DNA from 3 places in the Sanguibacter sp. Z1732 genome. Region 1 is predicted to be linked to each of the others. Evidence: riboswitches for the same ligand, from Rfam matches in the RefSeq annotation. Region 1 holds a riboswitch; each other region holds the start of a gene.
The links. Region 1 has a riboswitch for cyclic di-AMP ahead of ACRRRO_RS11615 (C40 family peptidase). Riboswitches for the same ligand answer to the same signal wherever they lie in the genome.

Region 1 (7,315 bases):
GGGCGTGCCGGCCGACCGGGCCGAGATCATCGTGGCCGACGGCGCCTTCCACGGCCGCACCACCACGATCATCTCCGCCTCCACCGACCCGGCTGCCCGGGAAGGATTCGGTCCCTACACCCCGGGCTTCGTCGTCGTGCCCTACGGTGACGCCGCCTCGGTGCGCGCGGCGATCACGCCGGACACCGTGGCCGTGCTGCTGGAGCCGGTCCAGGGCGAGAACGGGGTGATGATCCCGCCGGAGGGCTACCTGGAGCAGGTGCGCGCGGCTTGCGATGAGACGAACACACTGCTGGTGCTCGATGAGATCCAGTCCGGCCTCGGCCGCACCGGGGCCACCCTCACCCAGGAGCTGTTCGGCGTGCGCGCGGACCTGACCACGCTGGGCAAGGCCCTCGGTGGTGGAATCGTGCCGGTCTCTGCGGTGGTGGGCCGGGCCGATGTGCTCGGTGTGATGACCGCCGGTACGCACGGGTCCACCTTCGGCGGCAACCCGTTGGCGTGTGCGGTGGGGATCGCGGTGACGGAACTGCTGGCCACGGGTGAGTTCCAGGCCCGGGCGCGCGACCTCGGTCCGAGGCTGGAGGGCCCGGCCAAGGATCTGGTTGCCGACGGGCTGGCCACCGACGCCCGGGTGATCGGCTTGTGGATGGGCCTGGACGTGGTGTCTCTGTCCGGGCGTGAGGTCAGTGAGCGGCTGGCCGCCGAGGGCATCCTGGCCAAGGAGACCCACGACAACACCATCCGCTTCGCCCCGCCGCTGACGGTGACCGAGTCGGACCTGGACCGCCTCATGGACACCCTGGGCCGGGTGCTGCGCAGCGCCCGGTAGCCCCCCCGCCGCCGTCGCCACCCCAACGCCACCGCCGTCGCCACCCCGCCTCCGCCGCCGCCATAGCCGCCGCCGCCGAGGGCGAGCCTCCCAGCCGAAGGCGAGTCCCCCAAGGCTCGCCCTCGACGCTCACGCTCGCCCTCGCCGCCGCAGGGACGGGTTGGGGGTGGGGTGGGGGTGGGGGTGCCGCGGGGGCCGGGTGGGCGCCGTGGGGTGGCGGGCTGGCGGCTTAGTGCCGGCGCCGCTTCCAGTTGAAGGCGTGGTCCTCGGGATCGTCGGTGCTGCTGGTGGGCACCACCATGACCGGGCAACGGGAGTGATGCAGCACGGTCTGGGACGTGGAGCCCAGCAGCATCCCGGTGAAGCCGCCGCGGCCGCGCGAGCCGACCACCACCAGGTCCACCGCGGTGGAGAACTCCGACAGCAGCGCCGCTCCGGTGCCATCCAGGGCGTGCCGGCGCACCTGCACCGAACGACCCTGACTGGCCCGGTCCACCGTGACGTCCAGGCCGGTCTTGACGTCGGCCAGCAGGGTCTCCCGGTCCACCCCGGAGGGCAGCCAGCCCAGCAGGCCGGCGCCGGCGCCCATCGGCACACCGACCACGGCGGTCAGTTCCGCCTCCCACCGTTCGGCCTCGTCGATGGCCACGTTCAGGGCGAGTTTGGCCGAGTCCGACCCGTCCACGCCCACCACGATCCGGCGCACCGGCAACGGCAGACCGGCGTCCTCGTCGTCCTCGCCCTCCCGGTGCGGCACCACCACGGTGGGGCAGTGGGAGTGGGCCGGTAGCGCCGAGGAGACGGTGCCCAGGATCCGTTCGGCGAATCCGGACCGGCCCCGGGTGCCGACGACGGCGAGGCGCACCTGGGCGGACAGGTCCACCAACACTCCGGCCGCGTCGCCGGTCTCCAGGGCGCTGGTCACCTGCACACCCACGCCCTCACAGCGGGTGAGGGCCTCGTCCAGGACCGCTTGCGCGCCGTCGCGGATGGCGGTGTCGTCCAGGGTGGCATACCCGCCGTCGATGGTTCCGGCGGCGAAGGTGGGCAGCGCGTAGGCACACACCAGGTGCAGGTTCCAACCCGACTTTCCGGCGTGGGCCAACGCCCAGTCCAGTGCGTTCAGGCTGGCGGCTGATCCGTCGACTCCGACGAGGATCGTGGGTTCGCGTTCCATACCGGTCTACCCCCGTTTTTTGGGCTGATCTTGACCATTGTGCTACAAGCCTGACGGTTGCGGGGCATGTCGCCGGAAAATCTTATAGCTGTCTCATCGGAGCTGTTCATCGGTGCCTGTGCCAGCACCTCTCCGCACGGGCACGCAGGTACACGACGCACCGGTGCGCACAGCACAACGGCCCGCCCCGATGCGGGACGAGCCGTTGTGAGTGGTGCGTGTGCCGGTCAGCCCATCACACGGATGAACGTGGGGCTCGAGTTCCAGATCGGGCCCTCGTGCAGGGGTGAACTGGGGTTGCGAGCCGCGATGTGCTGGCCGTTGCCGGTGTAGATGCCCACGTGTCCGGGCCACCAGACCAGGTCGCCGGGCCGCGCCTCAGAAGCCGAGACCACACGGCCGGCGTTGCGCTGGGCCGAGGACGACCGGGGCAGGGAGACACCGAACTGGGCGTACACGTAGGCGGTGAAGCCGGAGCAGTCGAACCCGGCCGGAGTGCTACCGCCGTACACGTACGGGGTGCCCGTGTACCGGCGGGCCAGGTTCACCACGGCAGAGCCGGAACCGGACGCGGGTGCGGCGCTCTGCGTGGATTCGCTCGCGGGCTCCTCGGCCTGCTGCTCCTCCGCCTGCTGCGTCTCCTCCTGAGCCGGAGCGGCGGTGCGGTTGCCGGTGCGGGCCGCCGGGGCGGTGGCCGCGGTGGGCCGCTGCGTGGTCGCCGCCGGCGGGGGCGGTGGGGGCGGAGGTGGTGGCGGGGCCTCGGAACTCACCACGGCCGCGGTGAAGGACCAGTCGGTGTCGGCGTCGACCGAGATGGTCGGCGAGGTGCTGACGGAGTCGCGGTCACCATCGAGCACCACGTTGGCCAGCGAACCGAGGCCGGAAGCGGAGTTGGACACCTGGGGGGCAGCGGCCGCGGTGGAGGCGCCCATGGTCAGCGCCAGTCCGGAGGAAGCAACTACGGCCAGTGCACGACGACCGGTGGTGCCGGCCACTGTGGTGCCGAAAGCGGTCAGGGGGGTGGAGGGCCGGCACGCTGCGCGGTGGCGGGCTCCGGTTGTGCGTTGAGTCAAAATCTTCTCCACGCGCCTACGGGGTGAGCTGTCGGGTTCGGGTTGGAGATTCACCCGGTCTTACCTGGCGAACCAGGTGGGACTTCACCCCTAGGTGCTCGCGCACCAAAGGTTGGGTCCCCCGTCCCTGTCAATTGCGTCTGTCGGGACCTGCTGGCGGTGACAGGGTTCGGCGCCGCCTGCGGGTACTCATCGATGGAGGGGACGACGAGCACGGCTGACGTTACCCGACGCACCCGGCAAAAGTCACATTCCGGTCACAATTGGTTCTGTGAAATGGTTCACAGGATCTGCCCCTGGCGCCTACGTCCCAGAAAATGGTGGAATTCCGAGGCAACGGCGCGATCGACGAGACGCTGTGTCATCGCCACAATGTGGACTGCGCCACATGCAGGACGCCGCTCTCGTGACCCGCCCAGCGAGCGCGCGGGCTGCGGCTGTGCTAGATCCACGGCACCGAGCACCTGCCGGCGGGCCCTCCGGCGCCCCGTCCCGAACGCACGCGGGCGTCACACGGACACCCGCTACGGGCACCGGATCACCCCGGCTCGGCGGCGCTGACGAACAGGTGCCCCACGGTGTCCTCGGTGAGCTCCAGACTCTGTCCGTTCACGGTCAGGTCTACCGCTGCGCCGTCGGTCTGGGCGCGGAAGCCCACCCCGGGCACCAACCCGACGCGCTCGAACTCGGTCAGCAGCTCCACATCCACCTGCAGCGGCTCCCCGATCCGCACCAGCGTGTAGTGGGCCGGATCGGCGGTGATAGCGGTGCTCAGGGACGTACCGGGCAGTTCGGCGACACCGGCGGCGACGGGCTGCCCGATCTCGGCGGGGCCGGGGATGGTGTTGCCGTAGGGATCCTCCCGCGGGCGCTCGAGCAGTTCGAGCAACTGCTGCTCCACCCGCTCGCTCATCACGTGCTCCCACCGGCAGGCCTCTTCGTGCACGTAGGGCCAGTCGAGTTTGATCACATCGGTCAGCAGCCGTTCGGCCAGGCGGTGCTTGCGCATCACCTGGGTGGCCCGCCGCAGGCCCTCATCGGTCAGTTCCAGGTGCCGGTCACCGGAGACCACCATCAGGCCGTCCCGTTCCATGCGCGCCACCGTCTGGGACACGGTGGGCCCGGAGTGACCCAGACGCTCCGCGATCCGGGCGCGCAGGGGCACCACGCCGTCCTCGATCAGTTCGAACACGGTCTTGAGATACATCTCCGTGGTGTCGATCAGGTCGCTCACGTGCCTGCCCCTTGGTGGTCGCCGCATTCCTCCCGTCAGCCTAGTGCCCGGCGTCCGGCTCCGGACCGGGTGCGCCGCACCTCCTGCGCGCCCTGCCGGCAACTCTCCCGCCCAGGGCCGGCCGGCCGCGCGCCGCAGCGCTCCTGGCGAGGCCGGCGGACCTGCGATGATCGTGCCCATGAACGATCCCGCGATCGCCATCCCGGCCTCGATCCGTCCCGCGGACGGCCGGTTCGGCTCCGGTCCCGCGCGCATCAGGCCGGAGCAGAGCCAGGCGCTGGCCGCCCTGGGCACCACGCTGCTGGGCACCTCCCACCGTCAGCCCCCGGTGCGCTCCCTGGTCGGCCGCGTCCGGGAGGGTCTCGCTGCCCTGTTCAACCTCCCCGAGGGGTACGAGGTGGCCCTGGGCAACGGTGGCGCCTCGATGTTCTGGGACGCGGCCACCTTCGGATTGATCCGCACCCGCTCCCAGCACGTCCGGGCCGGGGAGTTCGGCGCCAAGTTCGCCGCCGCCGCGAGCGGCGCACCGTTCCTGGCCGACCCGCAGATCCTCACCGCCGAACCCGGCAGCACCCGCTCCCCCGAGGCCGCTGCGGGGATCGATGCCTACTGCTGGGTCCACAACGAGACCTCCACCGGCACCCTCACCCCGGTCAGAAGGGTCGACGACGACGGTGCCCTGATGCTCGTCGACGGCACCTCGGCCGCGGGTGGGGTGGAGGTGGACGTGAGCCAGACCGACGCCTACTACTTCGCCCCACAGAAGGCCCTGGGCTCCGACGGCGGCCTGTGGCTGGCCCTGTTGTCCCCGGCCGCGATCGAGCGGGTCGAGGAACTGGGTCAGCGCTGGGCGCCGGCGTCGTTGTCCCTTCCCGCGGCGCTGGCCAACTCCCGGCAGGACCAGACCGTGAACACCCCGGCGATCGCCACCCTGGTGCTGTTGGCCGAGCAGGTCGACTGGTTGAACGACCAGGGCGGCCTGGACTTCGCCGCGGCGCGCACCGCGCAGTCCTCCCAGCTGCTGTACCAGTGGACCACCGAGCGTGACTTCGCCACCCCCTTCGTGGCCGACCCGGCACACCGCTCGCCGGTGGTGGTCACGATCGACTTCGAGGAGAGCATCGATGCCGCGGTGCTGGCGAGGGTGCTGCGCAACAACGGCATCGTCGACACCGAGCCCTATCGCAAACTCGGGCGCAACCAGTTGCGGATCGGCACCTACCCCTCGGTGACCCCCGAGGATGCCGCAGCGCTGACCGCCTGCCTGGATTACGTCGTCGAGCGTCTGTAGTCGCTTCGGTCCAGTGCGCCTCTTCGCTGACGTACGTGGGCGCCGGCCGCGCGCTCGGGAAAGTGGTGGTCCAGGTCCGCTGACCCGGCGCTCCCGCAGGAGCGCCAGGAGGCTGAGGGCGGTGCTGGTCAGCCGGCCGGGCAGGCGACGCTGGGCAGGCGGTGCTGGTCAGCCCCCCGGTCAGGCGGCGCTGCCGGCGTTCACGCCCTCCTGGGTCCTGAGTTCCTCGCGGGCCCGCGCGGCGTCGAGTTGCTCGTGGCGGTTCTGCACCAGCAGGTGCGGACGCTGCCGGAGGCGGTAACGCACCCGCACGTCCTCCCGCTTCACGGTCCACAGAGCGGCGATCCCCGCCACCAGGATGGCGGCGATCGCACCGATGCCGATCGCCCAGCGGGCGCCCCAGTTCTCCGCGATCCAGCCCACCACCGGCCCGCCGATCGGGTTCCCGGCGAAGAAGACCACCAGGTACAGGCTCATCACCCGGCCGCGCACGTTGGGGTCGGTGGTGATCTGGATGGCGGCGTTGGCCGAGGTCAGCATGGTCAGGGAGAAGTAGCCCACCGGGATCGCGCTGAGGGCGAAGAGCTCGTAGGTGGGCATCAGCGCCATCGCCCCGGAACTGATCCCGAACCCGAAGGCCGCGCCCAGCACCAGGCGCAGCCGCGGGCGCTGGCGCCGGGCGGCCATCAACGCACCGGCCAGGGATCCGATCGCCAGGATCGACCCGAGCACCCCGTACTCCCCCGCACCCATGCCGAACTCGTCGTGGGCCATCACCGCCGAGGTCATCTGGAACTTCAGGCCCAGACCACCGATCACGAACACCACGATCATGATCGTGATGATGTCGCTGCGCCCGCGCACGTAGCGCAGGCCCTCGCGCAGTTGCCCCTTGGCTCGTACGGGACGGTCGCGGCGCTGCAGCAACTCGGACTTCATCGCCAGCATCGCCCCGATGGTGGCGGCGAAGGTGAGCGCGTTGAGCATGAACACCCAGCCGGTGCCCACCACCGCGATCAGCAGGCCGGCGACGCCGGGGCCCACCAGGCGGGCGGCGTTGAAGGAGGCGGAGTTCAGCGCCACCGCGTTGGCCAGGGAGGACGTGGGCACGATGTCGGAGACGAACACCTGCCGGGCCGGGGCGTCGAAGGCGCTGAGCACACCCAGGGCCAGTGCGAAGAAGTACACGTGCCACACCTGGGCGGTACCCAGCAGCACCAGGGCGCCCAGGGCCAGGGCGAGCACGCCCATTGCGGCCTGGGTCATCATCAGCATCTTGCGCCGGTCCACCCGGTCGGCGATCAGCCCGGCGAAGGGGCTGATGAACACAATCGGGAGGAACTGCAGGCCGGTGACGATTCCAACGTGGATCGCCGAACCTTCGGGCAGCACGGCAAGGACCAGCCAGTCCTGGGCCACCCGCTGCATCCAGGTGCCCACGTTGGCGACCAGGGCGCCGATGAACCAGATTCGGTAGTTGTACAGACGGAGTGAGGCGAATATCGAGCTCACTGGTTGTAGAGCCTCCTGAGGATCTTCTCTGCCTCGGTGAGCGTTGCGCGCTCGGCGGGGGTCAAGGTTGCGAGTCGTTTGGACAGCCACTGATCGCGGCGGCGCCTGGTCTCTTTGACCAGTTCGGTACCGGCGTCGGTGGGCGTGATGAGCACTTGGCGGCGGTCCTCGGGATGGGTGGTGCGCTCCACCAGGC
Region 2 (7,315 bases), 1.5 Mb from region 1:
AACCTGGTGAACCAGTTCTATGCGGACAATCCGACCCTGGCGTCCTGGCTGGACCGGGCGTACATGTTCGATGTGTTCTCCTCGCCGTGGTTCTCCGCGGTCTATCTGCTGTTGTTCACTTCCCTGATCGGGTGCATCGTGCCGCGAAGCATTGCCCATGCCAGGGCGTTGCGGGCCGAACCGACCAAGGTGCCGGCTCGGTTCTCCCGGTTTCCGGTGCGCTCCCAGCGCTTGGTGCACGCAACTCCTGAACAGGTGCGTGCGCGCCTGCATGAAGGCATGGGACGGCGCTACCGGACCAGATTGGGCACCGAGAACAAGCCCAGGCAAGGCGCGGTGCATACTATCTCCGCTGAGCGCGGGTACGGCAAGGAGACCGGCAATATCATCTTCCATCTAGCGTTGGTGGGGCTGCTGGTGGTCACGGCCTGGGGGGAACTGGTGCATTACCGGGGGCAGGCGATGATCACCGAGGGATCCACCTTCGTCAACTCTGCGCTGGACTATGATTTCTTCGAGGCCGGGGGCGTTGTTCGACGTCGATGCGGTGGACCCTTACCGGATCCGTCTTGATGAGTCGTCGTGCCGGAGTTTACCGTCGATGCCCAGGCCCGGGACTTCACCGCCTACGTCACCTTGTTCGAGACCGACGGTACCACCAGCGAGCCGACGATCCGGGTGAACCACCCCCTGAGCGTGGGCGGGTCGCGGGTGTATCTGATGGGCAACGGGTTCGCCCCGGACCTGACCATCATCGATGCCAGCGGGCAGGTCGCCCACGACGGGCCGGTGCCGTTCATTCCGGCCGATGATGACCCGGGGTATGGCTCCACCGGGGTGGTGATGGTGCCCTCTGCGAATGACGGGGAGTTGCAGTTGGCGTTCAATGGCTCGCTGCTGCCCACCGCAGCGCAGGATGCGGAGGGTGCCTATGTGTCCTCGATCCACCCGCTACCGATGGACCCGGTGATGCTGCTGCAGATGTACACCGGGGACTTGGGCCTGGACGAGGGCGTGCCGCGCAATATGTTCGTGCTGGACACCGATGGTCTGGAGCAGGTCATCACTACCGGGCAGGACGGCACCGAAGGTCCGGTGCAACTGGAGCTGCGCCCGGGCCAGAGCGTGGACCTGCCCGACGGGCAGGGTACGTTGACCTTCAACGACCTGCCCCGGTTCGTGGCGTTGGACCTGCGTTATGACCCGGCCCCGCTTTGGCAGGGGATCTTCGCCACGCTGGCTTTCGGCGGGTTGATCGCCGCGCTGTTTCTGCCCCGGCGGCGGATCTGGGTGCGTCTGGTGCCCGGGGAGCGGGGCACGACAGTGGTGCATGCCGCAGCATTGGCGCGCAATGACGACTCAGGTCTGCGCGGTGAACTTGATCGGGTCCTGAGTGTATTGCCCGGTCCGGGCGCAAGGGAGAAAAAATGAACGAGCAACTGGGCACGATTAGCACGTTGTTGATTTACGGCACCATCAGCGCCTACGTGGTGGCGATGGTGGGCTTCGCGGTGGACCTGTCCGGGTTCGGCAAGGGGGCAGACCCGGGCCGGGCCCGCAAGGCGGTGGGCATCGCGATGAGCACCAGTTGGCTCGGGCTGATCTTTCACGTCGGGGCAGTGGTGCTGCGCGCGATCGCCGCCGAGCGGGTGCCGTGGGCGGACATGTATGAGTTCACCCTGATGTCGACGATGTTCACCATGGTGGTGTTCATGGTGGTCAACCGGCACAAGGATGTCCGTTACCTGGGGACGCTGGTCTTGCTGATCAACGTGGTCGCGCTGCTCATTGCTATCACGCTGCTGTACACCGTCGCCGACGGGGTGCAGCCGGCACTGCAGTCCTACTGGCTGGTGATCCACGTATCGGTTGCCTCGCTGGCGACCGCGTTGTTCTGCGTGGGCGCAGCACTGTCAGTGCTGCAACTGGTGCGTGGAGGTGACGAACGACGGCGGGAAGCCGAGCATGCCCAGTCCGGCGGATCAAGGCGGCAGCCGTTAGGCGGCCGCGGTGTCGAGGGCCGTAGCGGTGCGCACGGTGCTCGCACGGGCAGTGCTAGCGCAGGCGCCGACGGCACCCGGGGTGCCACGCTGGTGGCGCAGGAGGCACAGCCCACCGAGGGTGAAGTCGCATCGATGGACCTGGGCGGACAGGAGCCACAGACGTTGCCGGCCCGGCCCACGTTCTGGTCCCGGCTGTTGGACGCCTTCCCCGCAGAGGAGACCCTGGAGCGATTGTCCTACCGGCTGAACGCCGTGGGCCTAGTGGGCTGGACCTTCGTGCTCATCACCGGATCGATCTGGGCCGAGTACGCCTGGGGCCGGGCGTGGGGCTGGGACCCCAAGGAGGTCGTCTCGCTGATGGTGTGGATCATCTATGCCGCATACTGCCACGTGCGGCTGACCACCGGCTGGAGCAAGAAGGCCTTCGCCTACTTCTCCCTGGCCGGGTTCGCGGCACTGATGTTCAACTACTACGGCGTGAACATTTTCATCAACTCCCTGCACTCCTACGCCGGGGTCTGAGCGGGCAACAACTGCGTTCGTCGGGTAGGGGCCAATGGCGGTGACATGGCGGGTCAGTGACGAGGGGCCAGTTCGTCACCGGCGCCACAGCCGCAACGCTGCCTCCAGTGGGCCGCGGGAGAAGAAGTGCCGCCAGGCCACCGCCGCTCCTACCAGCACCAGTGCCATCACCGCGGTGATGGCCAGACCGTCCTGGGCGGTCTGCGGCCCGGGACGCACCACCTGCGCGATGGCGAACAAGTGGACCACATACACCGTCAGCGCCAACTGCCCCGTGGCCACCAGCGGCCAACCAAAGCGGCCCAGGTAAGGCAGCACCAATAGTGTCAGGGCCAGCACCGCCACGGCCGAGGCGCTGCCCCGGATCAGCCACAACGGCATCTGCGAATGCGCCGCCGCCGAGAGGAACCAGTCCACAGCCGGCTCTCTACCGGGCCGCCCCAGGAACACTTCCAGCACCCGGGAGCCGAGTTCGGCAATCAAGGTCAGCACCACTGCCGCCACAGTCAGCCGTATCTGGACCCACCGGTCGTGCAGCCGCAACCGGCCTAGCCACATCCCGAATAGGAACGGCGCGAGCCAGGTGATCACCGGGTAGGGCCCGGTCAGCAGTGTCGAGGCCACGATCTGCCCCGGCGCGTCCAGCATCGTGGCAGGCTCGCGGTCGAAGACCTCACCGGTTCGCAGTTGGACACCCAGCCACACCAGTGGCCCAGCGGCAACTGCCACGATCGAGGCGGTCAGCAGCAGCCCGGACGGTGCCCGCACCACCACCAGTCCCACGAGGAAGAGCACCGCATAGGTGGTCAGGATGACATCAGAGCCATGACCCGCTAACTGAGTACTCAACCCGATCAGGCTCAGCAGAACCGTCCGCCACAACACCTGCCCCCACGGCAGCGCGCCACCGTCACGGGCTCGCCGGGTCAGCAACGAGTACCCGATCCCGGCCAGCAGCACGAACAACAATGAGGCCCGCCCGTGCGGCAACCGCATGACGAGCCCAGCAATGCCGTCGTCATACAGCGGACCGATGTTGACCGCGACCATGCCCACGATGGCCAGCGCCCGTGCCGCGTCCAGCCCGGTGACCCGGCCATGGGGTGCGCTGGCATCCGGGGAGGCGCCTGCCGTGTGCGCCGCGCTCACCGATGCGCCATCCTGCTGCTCCGCCCTGGCACAGGTTGTGACCGCGCCCATCCAAGTGTCATGTCGACCCGGTGAAGGGACCCTGGGCCGACTAGGTGCGAGGCCCTCTGAGCCCCTCCGCGGCCGGCCCGGGCGTTCCTACGTCAGTTGGAGGGTGGTGAGGCAGGTCGCGCCCTCGTCGGTGGTGGAGAAGTCGGCTGACCCGGTCAGGCCGTCATAGTGAACCTCAATGGTGCCCTGGACATCGCGCGGCAACCAGAAGCCGGCGAAGCCGTTCGCATAGGTCGTCACCTCTTCATCGATGAGCACCTCGCCTGTTGCATCGTCGAGGATCCGCACCTGGAGGTCCTCGTCGGTCAGCTCACCCTGGCATGTGGTCAGGCTGTGGTAGAAGCACTCGTGAGTCTGGTTCACGTAGGGGGCTACGGAGAGGTAGAAACGGTCCTCGGGCATGGGCAGGGTAAGTTCTTGCTGCCCATCGGAGAACATCAGTTCATCGGCTCGGATGGAGGCCATGTAGTCGGTGGGGCGTTCGGGCCCACCGAGTCGATCGAGGTGGTCGATCATCTCCGCGACCTCCATGCCGGCCAGGTCATGGGTGGCGAGGAACTCGGCTTCATCACCCTCGGTGGTTGGCTCGGAGGCCGGATCCGCCGAGGAGCAGCCGGCGAGGATCAGCACCAGCGCCCCGACGATCGCCGCAATTCTTTTCACGTTCTTCCACCTGTCCTATCAGTCCCGGCGCATCTTCTGACCAGCACGGCAGCAGGTCATACTTACCAAGGATTCTTGCCGATCAACTGGGTCATCGTAGGCAACTGCTGCTGCCGAGAGTTTAGGTCTTTCGTCCCGGACCCAGGCGGAGCCTTCCTGCGGCGCCTATTTGAATCGCCCCAGCAGGCCGTTCTGGGCCGGCGCGGGCGCAAGTAGCCCTGTCAACTGATGGTGGCGAGGAGTTCGTTGCAGGCTTCCTCGCAGGCTCGGCACGCCTCTGCGCAGATGCGGCAATGGTCATGGGCCTGTGCGTGACGGGCGCACTCATCGCCGCAGGACTGACAAGCCTGGGCGCAGGCCTGCAACTGAGCACGGATGAGGTTAGCGTCATGACCGGTTTGTCGGGACAGCATGCGGGCCGTGGCATCGCAGATGTCGGCGCAGTCCAGGTTGGTACGTATGCACGTGCGCAACTCGGCAACCATTTCCTCGCTCAGACAAGCGTCTGCGCAGGCGGTACACGCCTGGGAACAGGCCACGAGGGCATCGATCGTTCGGGCCAGTAGATCCCGGTCCAGAGTGATCTGGGCAGGGTGGGTATCCATCATCTCTGCGGTTCTCATTGTCGCTCCCGTTTCGATAACCATCACAGCATTGGCTCTCGACGTTACGACAGCAGCGGCAGGCATGCAGCCGGCGAGGCGGGGTGTGACGATGAAGGTTTGATGAAGTATTCCGGTAATCCCGTGATCAAACCGTGATCTGAGGATTTGCGGTATGTACTGTCACTCTTGCTCCCGCCGTGCGGGAAGCCCACAAGCGGACGCCGAACCCTGCCACCGCACCGTGGTCACCGATCAACGCCGTGGCAGGGGCGGGGGACCCAACCGTCGGTGCGCGAGCACCTAGGGGTGAAGTCCCGCCTGGGAAGCCAGGTGAGACCGGGTGAATCTCCAACCCGAACCCGACAACTGACCTCGTAGGCGAACTGGAGAACCGAATTGACTGAACCAACAACCGGCGCCCGACACCGCGCGGCCTGCCGCCCCTCCACCCCACTGACCGTTCTTGGTCACGCAGTCACTGGGACCACCGGCAGACGGGCGCTGGCCGTCTTTGCCTCCTCCGGCTTGGCGCTCACCATGGGCGCCTCCAGCGCTGTAGCCCTCCCCCAGGTGTCGAGTTCGAGTTCCGGCGTTGGCTCCCTGGCCAACGTGGTGCTCGACGCCGACCTCGACAAGGTGACCACCTCACCGACCGTCTCGGTCGATGCAGACATCGCCTGGGACTTCGCCGCCGCCGAGGTCTCCTCCGAAGCCCCGCCCCCTCCCCCGCCGCCAGAGCCGGTCATCACCGCGCCGCAGCGCCCCACCCAGGACGCCGCCCCGGCCTCCCGCACCGGGCAGCGCACCGAGCAGCCGGCTCAACAGCCGGAGCAGCAGGCCGAGGAGCAGGCCGGGGAAGGCTCGGGCGGGTCCAGCGAGCAGGTCGCAAGCACCTCTTCCGGTTCTGCGGTCGTGGACGTCGCCCGCCGCTATGTAGGCACCCCGTATGTGTGGGGCGGCTCCACCCCGGCGGGCTTTGATTGCTCGGGCTTCACCGCCTACGTCTTCGCCCAATTCGGGGTAAGCCTGCCTCGGACATCCGGTGCCCAGGCGGGCGCCGGACGCATCGTCTCGGCAGCCGAAGCCCAGCCCGGCGATCTGGTGGCGTGGCCCGGTCACGTGGGCATCTACACCGGCAATGGCAACAACATCGCCGCCCGAAACCCCGGCACCGCGCTGTACGAGGGACCCATCTTCCATAACAACCCCACGTTCATCCGCGTGCTCTGACCGCAGATCTCAGCACTCTGCATCGGCCCGCCCTGCCCCAGGGGCGGGCCGATGCTCGTGCTGTGGGTGCCGACGAGGACGCATCCCTTGAGGTGCCCATTGGAGTTGATATCAAGCCTGTGAATGCTGACGACTTAACGGCAGTTCGATAGTGAACACCGCGCCGTGGCCAAGCCCCGCGCTGTCCGCTCTCACACTGCCCGCATGGGCCTGGGCGATGGAGTGGCTGATGGCAAGGCCGATCCCCGACCCTCCGTGCGCGCGGTCACGAGCAGCATCGGCACGGTAGAAGCGCTCGAACAGGTGGGGCAGATGCTCGGCGGCTATTCCGCTGCCATTGTCCTGCACCCACAAACGCAGGCGCGATCCAATCCGGTCGGCGCCCAACTGGACCTGACCTCCCTTGGGGGTGTGCCGCACGGCGTTGTCCAGCAAATTTGTCAAGACCTGCCCGAGCCGGTCAGGGTCGGCGGTGATGACCGCCTGGCGTTCTGACCTTGTGGCCACGATCGCCAGGTCAATGTCCTTGCTAGTGCACTTCACGCTTGCCTGTGCTGCGGCGTCTTCGAGCAGGTCACCGACCCGCACCAGCTGCCATCGCATTTCTAAGCGTCCCTCGCTAGCGGCAGTCACCAGGGCCATGTCCTGGGCCAGACGGGCAAGTCGTGCCACCTGCTCACGCAGCATGACTATGGTCGGTTCATCAGCCGGCACGACACCGTCCACAATCCCTTCGAGGTAGCCATCCAGCGTCGCCACCGGGGTGCGCAATTCATGAGCCAGGTCGCCCAACATGCGAGTGCGGGTCTGTTCGATCCCACCAAGGTCGGTGGCCATGGTGTTGAACGCGCCGGCGAGGTCATCGAACTGCGCACCCATGCGGACCGCTGGCACATGGACGTTGTAGTCACCGCTGGCGACCTTCGCTGCTGCTTGGCGGAGGCGTTCTAACGCCATGGTGATGCGTCGAGTAAGGAAAATGCTGACCAGCACTGACGTCAGGAGAGCGACGAGGAGCGCCAGGGACAGAGACAGGGTCCATGCCGCGGTGAAGGCTTGCCTTGCGTGCGCCACGACCTCGGAGTCAGCGGG
Region 3 (7,315 bases), 180 kb from region 1:
AGCGACGAGCAGTGCACGCATCTGGAGGTGACCGACGACGGGCCGGGCCGCACGGTGGCAGTAGCAGGGTTCGGGCTGGCCGGACTCGAGGACCGCGTCACCGCCGTGGGAGGTCGGCTGCTCGTCGGACCGGGGGATGGCGGCGGTTTCGCATTGCGGGCCGTTCTGCCCCATGAGCCGACACAACTGCGCGGGAGGGCCCGGCCGTGACGATCCGTGTCCTGCTCGCCGACGACCACGCCATGATGCGGGCGGGTTTGGCCGGCGTGCTCGGCTCCGATCCCGAGATCGAGATCGTCGGGGAGGCGCAGGACGGCGCCGCGGCCGTCTCCCAGGCCCGGCGGTTACGTCCGGACGTGGTGCTCATGGACATCGAGATGCCGGGGATCGACGGGGTGACCGCCATCGGGCGCCTGGCCACGGCGGCTCCCGCAGCACGCTGCCTCGTGCTGACGACGTTTGACGTCGATGAGTACGTGCTCGGTGCGCTGCGGGCGGGAGCCGCCGGCTTCCTCCTGAAGACCACACCGCCTCGGGATCTCATCCAGGGGGTCAAGGACTGCGCCGCAGGGGGATCGGCGCTCGGACCCACTGTGGTGCGGCGCCTCGTTGCCTCCTATGTAGGCGCAGCGCGCGAGCCGGTTCCCGGGCTGGAGTTGCTCACCGAACGCGAGCGCGAGGTGCTCGCAGTCATGGCGCGCGGGCTGAGCAACGCCGAGATCGGTGCCGAACTGCACCTCACGGAGAACACCGTGCGCACCCACGTCGCCCACATTCTCGCCAAACTGGGGGTGCGGGACAGGGTCCAGGCAGTGATCCTCGCCCACCGCGCCGGGATCGCCTGAGGGGATCGGCCTACGGTTCTCCTGCGCGAGCGGTCGGGGGGAACCAGCGTGAGTATCGGAGTGCCCGCGATCGCCCTCGTCGTCGGCGCCATTGGCATCCTTGGAACCGTCTTGACCGTCCCGGCATGGGCGCGCACATCCGGCTTCGCACGTCAGGGCGCCGAACAGTCCTGGGGTTGCGCACGTTCGGAGGCAGCGCACGTAACGGTCCTCTTGGTTCACTATGGAGCCATGACCTCCCTTGCTCATTCGGACGTGAACCTGCCCCGTGTTCTGGTCGTCGATGACGAAACCCCCTTGGCGCGATTGGTCGCGAACTATCTTGAGCGCGAGGCTTCGAGGTCCAGACCTGCGCTGACGGCGACGACGCGGTGCAGCGTGCGCGACAGTGGCGACCCGGGGTGGTGGTGCTGGACCTCGGCCTGCCTGGTCTCGATGGCATCGAGGTCTGCCGGAGCGTGCGCACGTTCTCTGACTGCTACATCATCATGCTCACCGCCCGCGTGGAGGAGGTCGACAAACTCAACGGCCTCTCGGTGGGCGCCGATGACTACGTGACCAAGCCGTTCAGCCCACGTGAACTCGTTGCACGCGTGCGGGCGATGCTGCGTCGTCCGCGGCAGAACCCACCGGGCCACCATGGCGCAGTAGCGTCGTTCGGGCCACTGACCGTTGACGCTCTGGGCCGGGAAGTGTCCCTCGACGGCGAAACTGTCCAACTCACGCGCACCGAGTTCGACGTACTCGCAGCACTGGCGGCGCGCCCGCACATGGTCTTCACCCGGCGCCAACTCATCGAGACGGTATGGGGACCCAATTGGGTGGGCGATGACAACCTCGTCGATGTCCATATCGGACATCTGCGACGCAAACTCGGCGACAAGGCATCCGCGCCGAGGTTCATCCGGACCGTACGTGGAGTTGGCTACCGAATGGGGACCGGGTCATGAACAAGCGGCAGCCAAGACAGTGGGGACTGGGCGCTCGGCTCCTGGCAGCGATCGTCGTGGTCCTCTTGGTGGCCGCCGGGACAGCGTGGGGTGTCGCTTCGATGATCGGGCCGATGATCTTCCACGATCACATGCTCATGGCCGAGCCCGCTGACTCCGAGGTCGTGGCTCACGCACGGCAAGCCTTCACCGCGGCATGGACCCTGTCCCTCTCCGTGGCGCTCCTCGTCGCTCTCCTGTCGTCGGTGCTCGTGAGCATCTTCGTCACTCGACGCATCACCAGGGCGTTGGAAAGGGTCCGACAAGCAGCAGTGCAGGTCGCAAGCGGTGACTACAACGTCCATGTGCCAGCGGTCCACATGGGCGCGCAGTTCGATGACCTCGCCGCCGCGTTCAACACCATGGCCACTGACCTAGGCCATATCGAAAAGACCCGAACCCGCATGCTGGGCGACCTGGCCCATGAACTGCGCACCCCGGTGGCGACCCTGGATGGCTACCTCGAAGGGATCGTCGACGGTGTCGTGCCCGCCGGTGAACGGACGATGGGCATGCTGCGTGAGCCGGTCGCACGCCTTGCCCGGCTGGCCCAGGACATAACGCTCGTGACAACCGCCAGCGAGGGCCGCTTGGAGATGCGGTGGCAGCCGCTGCAGGTCCGTGACCTGCTTCAGGACGCCGCAACACAGGCAGGCGTCAAGTCCGCGGACAAGGGCATTGACCTGACGATCGAGGCCACGGAGTCGGAACGCCAGACGGTCATCACCGCGGACCCTGACCGGCTCGGGCAGGTCCTGACCAACCTGCTGGACAACGCCGTGCGGCACACCCCAACGGGAGGTCACGTCCAATTGGGTGCCAACCGGAGTGGATCGCGACTGCGGTTGTGGGTCCAGGACAACGGCGGTGGGATAGCCGCCGAGCACCTGCCCCACCTGTTCGAGCGCTTCTACCGTGCCGATGCGGCTCGTGACCGCGCGCACGGAGGGTCAGGAATCGGGCTTGCCATCAGCCGCTCCATCGTCCAGGCCCACGGTGGCAGCATGGAAGCGGCCAGCACCGGGCTTGGCCACGGCGCCGTCTTCACCATCGAACTGCCCTTGGGTCGGCAGCCTTCGCAGGCCTGAGACCGACTCCACCGCACACGTCTTCGGCAGTGGCCGCGCTGGAAAGGGTGCGCCCTCATCCGCAGCCACAGCACGAGCATCGGCCCGCCCTGGGCCGGACGGGCCGATGCCGCAACTGAGATATGCGGTCAGAGCACGCGGATGAACGTGGGGTTGCTATGGAAGATCGGGCCCTCGTACAGGGCGGTACCGGGGTTTCGGGCGGCGATGTTGTCGCCGTTGCCGGTGTAGATACCCACATGACCGGGCCACGCACCAGATCGCCGGGCTGGGCCTCGGCTGCCGAGACTATGCGTCCGGCGCCCGCCTGGGCACCGGACGTCCGAGGCAGGCTTACCCCGAATTGGGCGAAGACGTAGGCGGTGAAGCCCGAGCAATCAAAGCCCGCCGGGGTAGAGCCGCCCCACACATACGGGGTGCCCACGTAGCGGCGGGCGACGTCCACGACCGCGGAACCGGAGGCAGAGGCAGTGCTCGCGGTCTGCTCGCTTGATTCGCCGGAGGAGGAATCCTCGGTCTGCTGCTCCTGCTGTTGAGCCGGCTGCTCGGTGCGCTGCCCGGTGCGGGAGGCCGGAGCGGCACGCGGGGTGGGGCGCTCCGGCGCAGTGATGACAGGCGCTGGCGGTGGGGGTGGGGGTGGGGGTGGAGCTTCGGAGGAGACCTCAGCGACGGCGACGTGCCAGTCGATGCCCTCATCGACAGTGACGGTTGGTGAGGTGACCACCTTATCGATGTCGACGTCGGCGTCGAGCACCACGTTGGCCAGGGCGCCGGCCCCGAAACTCGAACTCGACACCTGGGGGACGGCCGCAGCGCTGGAGGCGCCCATTGTGAGCACCAGTCCGGAGGAGGCGAAGACGGCCAGCGCCCGTCTGCCGGTGGTCCCAGTGACTGAGTCAGCGAAAACGGTCAGTGGGGTGGAGGGGCGGCACGCCGCGCGGTGTCGGGCGCCGGTTGTTGGTTCAGTCAATTCGGTTCTCCAGTTCGCCTACGAGGTCAGTTGTCGGGTTCGGATTGGAGACTTACCCGGTCTGCCTGGCTCCCCAGGCGGGACTTCACCCCTAGGTGCTCGCGCACCGACGGCTGGGTCCCCCGCCCCTGCCACGGCGTTGATCGGTGACCACGGTGCGGTGGCAGGGTTCGGCGTCCGCTTGTGGGCTTCCCGCACGGCGGGAGCAAGAGTGACAGTACATACCGCGAACCCTCAGATCACGGTTAGATCACGGCATTACCGAATGCTTCATCAAACCTTCATCGTCATCCCCCGCCTCGGCGACTGCACGCCCGCCGCTCCTGTCGTAGCGTCGGGGCGGCCGAGACCTTGCCGCCTGCGCTGCAGAAGGCACCTGATTCGAGACGAAAAGCCGAGAATCTCGGGCGCAGTGGTTGCCTGGATGACCCCCACTAGGACGGTGGAAGAACATGAAAAGAATGGCGGCGCTGGTGCTGATCCGCGCCGGCTGCTCCTCGTTGGATCCGGCCTCCGAGCCCACCGCCGGAGGTGGTGAAGCCGCGTTCCTCGCCACCCATGACTTGGCCGGCATGGAGGTCGCAGAGATGATCGACCACCTGGACCGGCTCGGTGGAAAGGAACGCCCCACCGACTACATCGCCTCCATCCGGCCCGATGAACTGGTGCTCTCCGACGGGCAGCAGGAACTGGCCGAAGTGCTCATCGATGAAGAATTGGCGACCTATGCGAACGGTTTCGCCGGCTTCTGGTTGCCACGCGATCTGCAGGGCACCATCAAGGTCAACCATGACGGCCTGACGGGTACAGCCGAGTTCTCCACCACCGACGAGGTCGCCACCTGCCTCACCACCCTCCAACTGATATAGGTCGCGGTCACAACCTGTGCCAATCTCGGAGCAGCAGGACGGCGCACCGGTGAGCGCGGCGCACGCGGCTAGCGACGCCGGGCAAGCCGCCGCACCCCATAGCCGCGTCATCGGACTGGACGCGGCGCGGGCGCTGGCCATCCTGGGCATGCTCGCGGTCAACGTCGGTCCGCTCTATGACGATGGCATCGCCGGGCTGGTCATGCGGCTGCCGCACGGGCGGGCTTCATTGTTGTTCGTGCTGCTGGCCGGGATCGGGTACTCGTTCCTGACCCGCCGGGCCCGCGACGGTGCCGCGCCACCCTGGGGGCAGGTGTTGTGGCGGACGGTTCTGCTGAGCCTGATCGGGCTGAGCACTCAGTTGGCGGGTCATGGCGCCAAGGTGATCTTGACCACCTATGCGGTGCTGTTTCTCGTGGGACTGGTGGTGGTGCGGGCCCCCTCATGGCTGCTGCTGACCGCCTCGATCGCGGCAACTGCCGCTGGACCACTGGTGTGGCTGGGTGTCCAACTCAGAACCGGTGAGGTCTTCGACCGGGAGCCCGCCACGCTACTGGATGCGCCCGGGCAGATCGTGGCCTCGACATTCCTGACCGGGCCGTACCCGGTGATCACCTGGCTCGGGCCGTTCCTGTTCGGGATGTGGCTGGGCAGGTTGCGCCTGCAAGACCGGTGCGTCCAGATACGGCTGACTGTGGCCGGAGTGGTGCTGACCCTGCTTGCCGAACTCGGCTCCCGGGCGTTGGAAGCGTTCCTGGGGCGGCCGGATGGGGAGCCCGGTGTGGACTGGTTCCTTTCGGCGGCCGCACATTCGCAGATGCCGTTGTGGCTGATCCGGGGCAGTGCCTCGGCCGTGGCGGTGCTGGGCCTGACACTTCTGGTTTTGCCGTACCTGGGCCGCTTCGGTTGGCCGCTGGTGGCCACGGGTCAGTTGGCGCTGACCGTGTATGTGGTGCACCTGTTCGGCATCGCGGAGGTAGTGCGTCCCGGCCCGGGGACCGCGCCGGCGGGTCTGGTCACCACGGCGGTGATGGCCCTGGTGCTGATAGGCGCAGCGGTGGGCTGGCGGCACTTCTTCTCCCGCGGGCCGCTGGAGGCATTGTTGCGGGTGCGGCTGCGCCGGCGGCGATGAACTCGCCACCAGGCCGACGGCGTTGAGCCGATAGGACAACCGCTGCAGGGTCGCCCCGGCGGGGAAGTCGTCCAGCAGCACGGACCAGCAGGTGGGCCGGGACGTCGCCTGCGGCTCTTCGGCGCCCAGGCCAAGCGAGATCACCTCACCAACCAGTGGCCGGCGCTGACGCGGATACGTGGATCACCAGCCAGTAGGACTACAGCGCAGGTTTCCACCCCCGTCGGCAGGCCGTAGGGCAGCAGGATCGCCCGGTGCATGGCACACCCTGGCCGCGTCAGTGACGATGCGCCCCAACCACGTCCTCGCGATCCCCAGTAGCCCGTGAGCCGTCGGCGGAAGGAACCCGAGGTGCGCCGTGCGCCGCGGCGGTGCTGGTCTCGGGGCTGAGGTCCAGGCGGCGCAACAGTTGGGCGTTGAGCGCCACGACAATGGTCGACAGGGACATGAGGAGCGCGCCGACCGACATGGGTAGGACGAACCCGACCGGGGCCAGCACACCTGCGGCCAGGGGCACGGCCGCGATGTTGTAGCCGGCAGCCCACCACAGGTTCTGCTTCATCTTCCGGTACCCGGCACGGGAGAGCTGGATGACCGACAGCACCGACCGGGGGTCGTCAGACGCCAGGATGACGCCGGCGGAGGCGATCGCCACGTCGGTGCCCGCTCCGATCGCGATCCCGACGTCTGCCTGAGCCAGCGCCGGGGCGTCGTTGACGCCGTCCCCGACCATGGCGACGATACGGCCCTCCTGCTGCAGCTGGGCGACCTTCTCGCTCTTTGTCCTCCGGGCGCACCTGGGCGAAGACCTGGTCGACGCCCAGTTCGGCGCCCACAGCCCGGGCCACCGGCTCGGCGTCACCGGTGATCATGACGACCCGGATGCCCAACTGGTGCAGGGCATCGATCGCCTGCCGTGACTCCTCGCGGACCTCATCGGCCAGGGCGAGGGCACCGGCCACCTGGCCGTCGACGAGAACGTGCAGGACGGTGGCACCGGACTGTGCCCAGGACGCTGTCGCGGCCAGCGGCTCGGCGCCGTACTGGGAGAGCAGCGCAGGCCCGCCGACCTGGACCTCGCGGCCCTCGACGGTGGCGCGTACCCCCACGGCCGTCGCCGCCCTGAAGTTGGCGGCCGACGGAACCTGCAGCCCGCGGTCTCGGACCGCGGCGAGAACTGCGCGGGCAAGCGGGTGCTCACTCTCGGCCTCGGCGGCCGCCGCCAGGCGCAGCAGTTCCTCCACCTCATACGCTCCGGTGCTCGTGACGTCGGTGAGGGCCGGCTCGCCCTTGGTCAGGGTGCCGGTCTTGTCGAAGAGCACGGTGTCGACCACGCGCATCCGCTCCAGGGCGCCGCGGTCCTTGACCAGGACGCCGCCGCGGGCAGCGCGTTCGGTGGAGATGGACACGACGAGTGGGATC

Region 2: linked by a shared signal. The riboswitch ahead of ACRRRO_RS19375 (C40 family peptidase) and the one ahead of ACRRRO_RS11615 (C40 family peptidase) in region 1 are both predicted to bind cyclic di-AMP.
Region 3: linked by a shared signal. The riboswitch ahead of ACRRRO_RS10760 (C40 family peptidase) and the one ahead of ACRRRO_RS11615 (C40 family peptidase) in region 1 are both predicted to bind cyclic di-AMP.

What each region holds. Positions count from the first base shown of each region.
Region 1 is NZ_CP194857.1:2,197,111-2,204,425, reverse strand. Features, by position in the region: gene rocD (ornithine--oxo-acid transaminase) at 1-832, shown strand, start outside; gene ACRRRO_RS11620 (universal stress protein) at 1,062-2,009, opposite strand; gene ACRRRO_RS11615 (C40 family peptidase) at 2,237-3,082, opposite strand; cyclic di-AMP (ydaO/yuaA leader) riboswitch at 3,082-3,251, opposite strand; gene ACRRRO_RS11610 (iron dependent repressor, metal binding and dimerization domain protein) at 3,621-4,316, opposite strand; gene serC (phosphoserine transaminase) at 4,495-5,607, shown strand; gene ACRRRO_RS11600 (MFS transporter) at 5,788-7,119, opposite strand; gene ACRRRO_RS11595 (MarR family winged helix-turn-helix transcriptional regulator) at 7,116-7,315, opposite strand, start outside.
Region 2 is NZ_CP194857.1:3,726,348-3,733,662, forward strand. Features, by position in the region: partial or broken gene resB (cytochrome c biogenesis protein ResB) at 1-1,431, shown strand, start outside; gene ccsB (c-type cytochrome biogenesis protein CcsB) at 1,428-2,525, shown strand; gene ACRRRO_RS19360 (heparan-alpha-glucosaminide N-acetyltransferase domain-containing protein) at 2,601-3,674, opposite strand; gene ACRRRO_RS19365 (CueP family metal-binding protein) at 3,813-4,388, opposite strand; gene ACRRRO_RS19370 (four-helix bundle copper-binding protein) at 4,610-5,011, opposite strand; cyclic di-AMP (ydaO/yuaA leader) riboswitch at 5,240-5,389, shown strand; gene ACRRRO_RS19375 (C40 family peptidase) at 5,390-6,223, shown strand; gene ACRRRO_RS19380 (ATP-binding protein) at 6,335-7,315, opposite strand, start outside.
Region 3 is NZ_CP194857.1:2,014,337-2,021,651, reverse strand. Features, by position in the region: gene ACRRRO_RS10780 (histidine kinase) at 1-210, shown strand, start outside; gene ACRRRO_RS10775 (response regulator) at 207-845, shown strand; gene ACRRRO_RS10770 (winged helix-turn-helix domain-containing protein) at 1,217-1,795, shown strand; gene ACRRRO_RS10765 (sensor histidine kinase) at 1,792-2,922, shown strand; partial or broken gene ACRRRO_RS10760 (C40 family peptidase) at 3,236-3,751, opposite strand; cyclic di-AMP (ydaO/yuaA leader) riboswitch at 3,893-4,041, opposite strand; gene ACRRRO_RS10755 (CueP family metal-binding protein) at 4,345-4,761, shown strand; gene ACRRRO_RS10750 (heparan-alpha-glucosaminide N-acetyltransferase domain-containing protein) at 4,811-5,893, shown strand; partial or broken gene ACRRRO_RS10745 (heavy metal translocating P-type ATPase) at 6,171-7,315, opposite strand, start outside.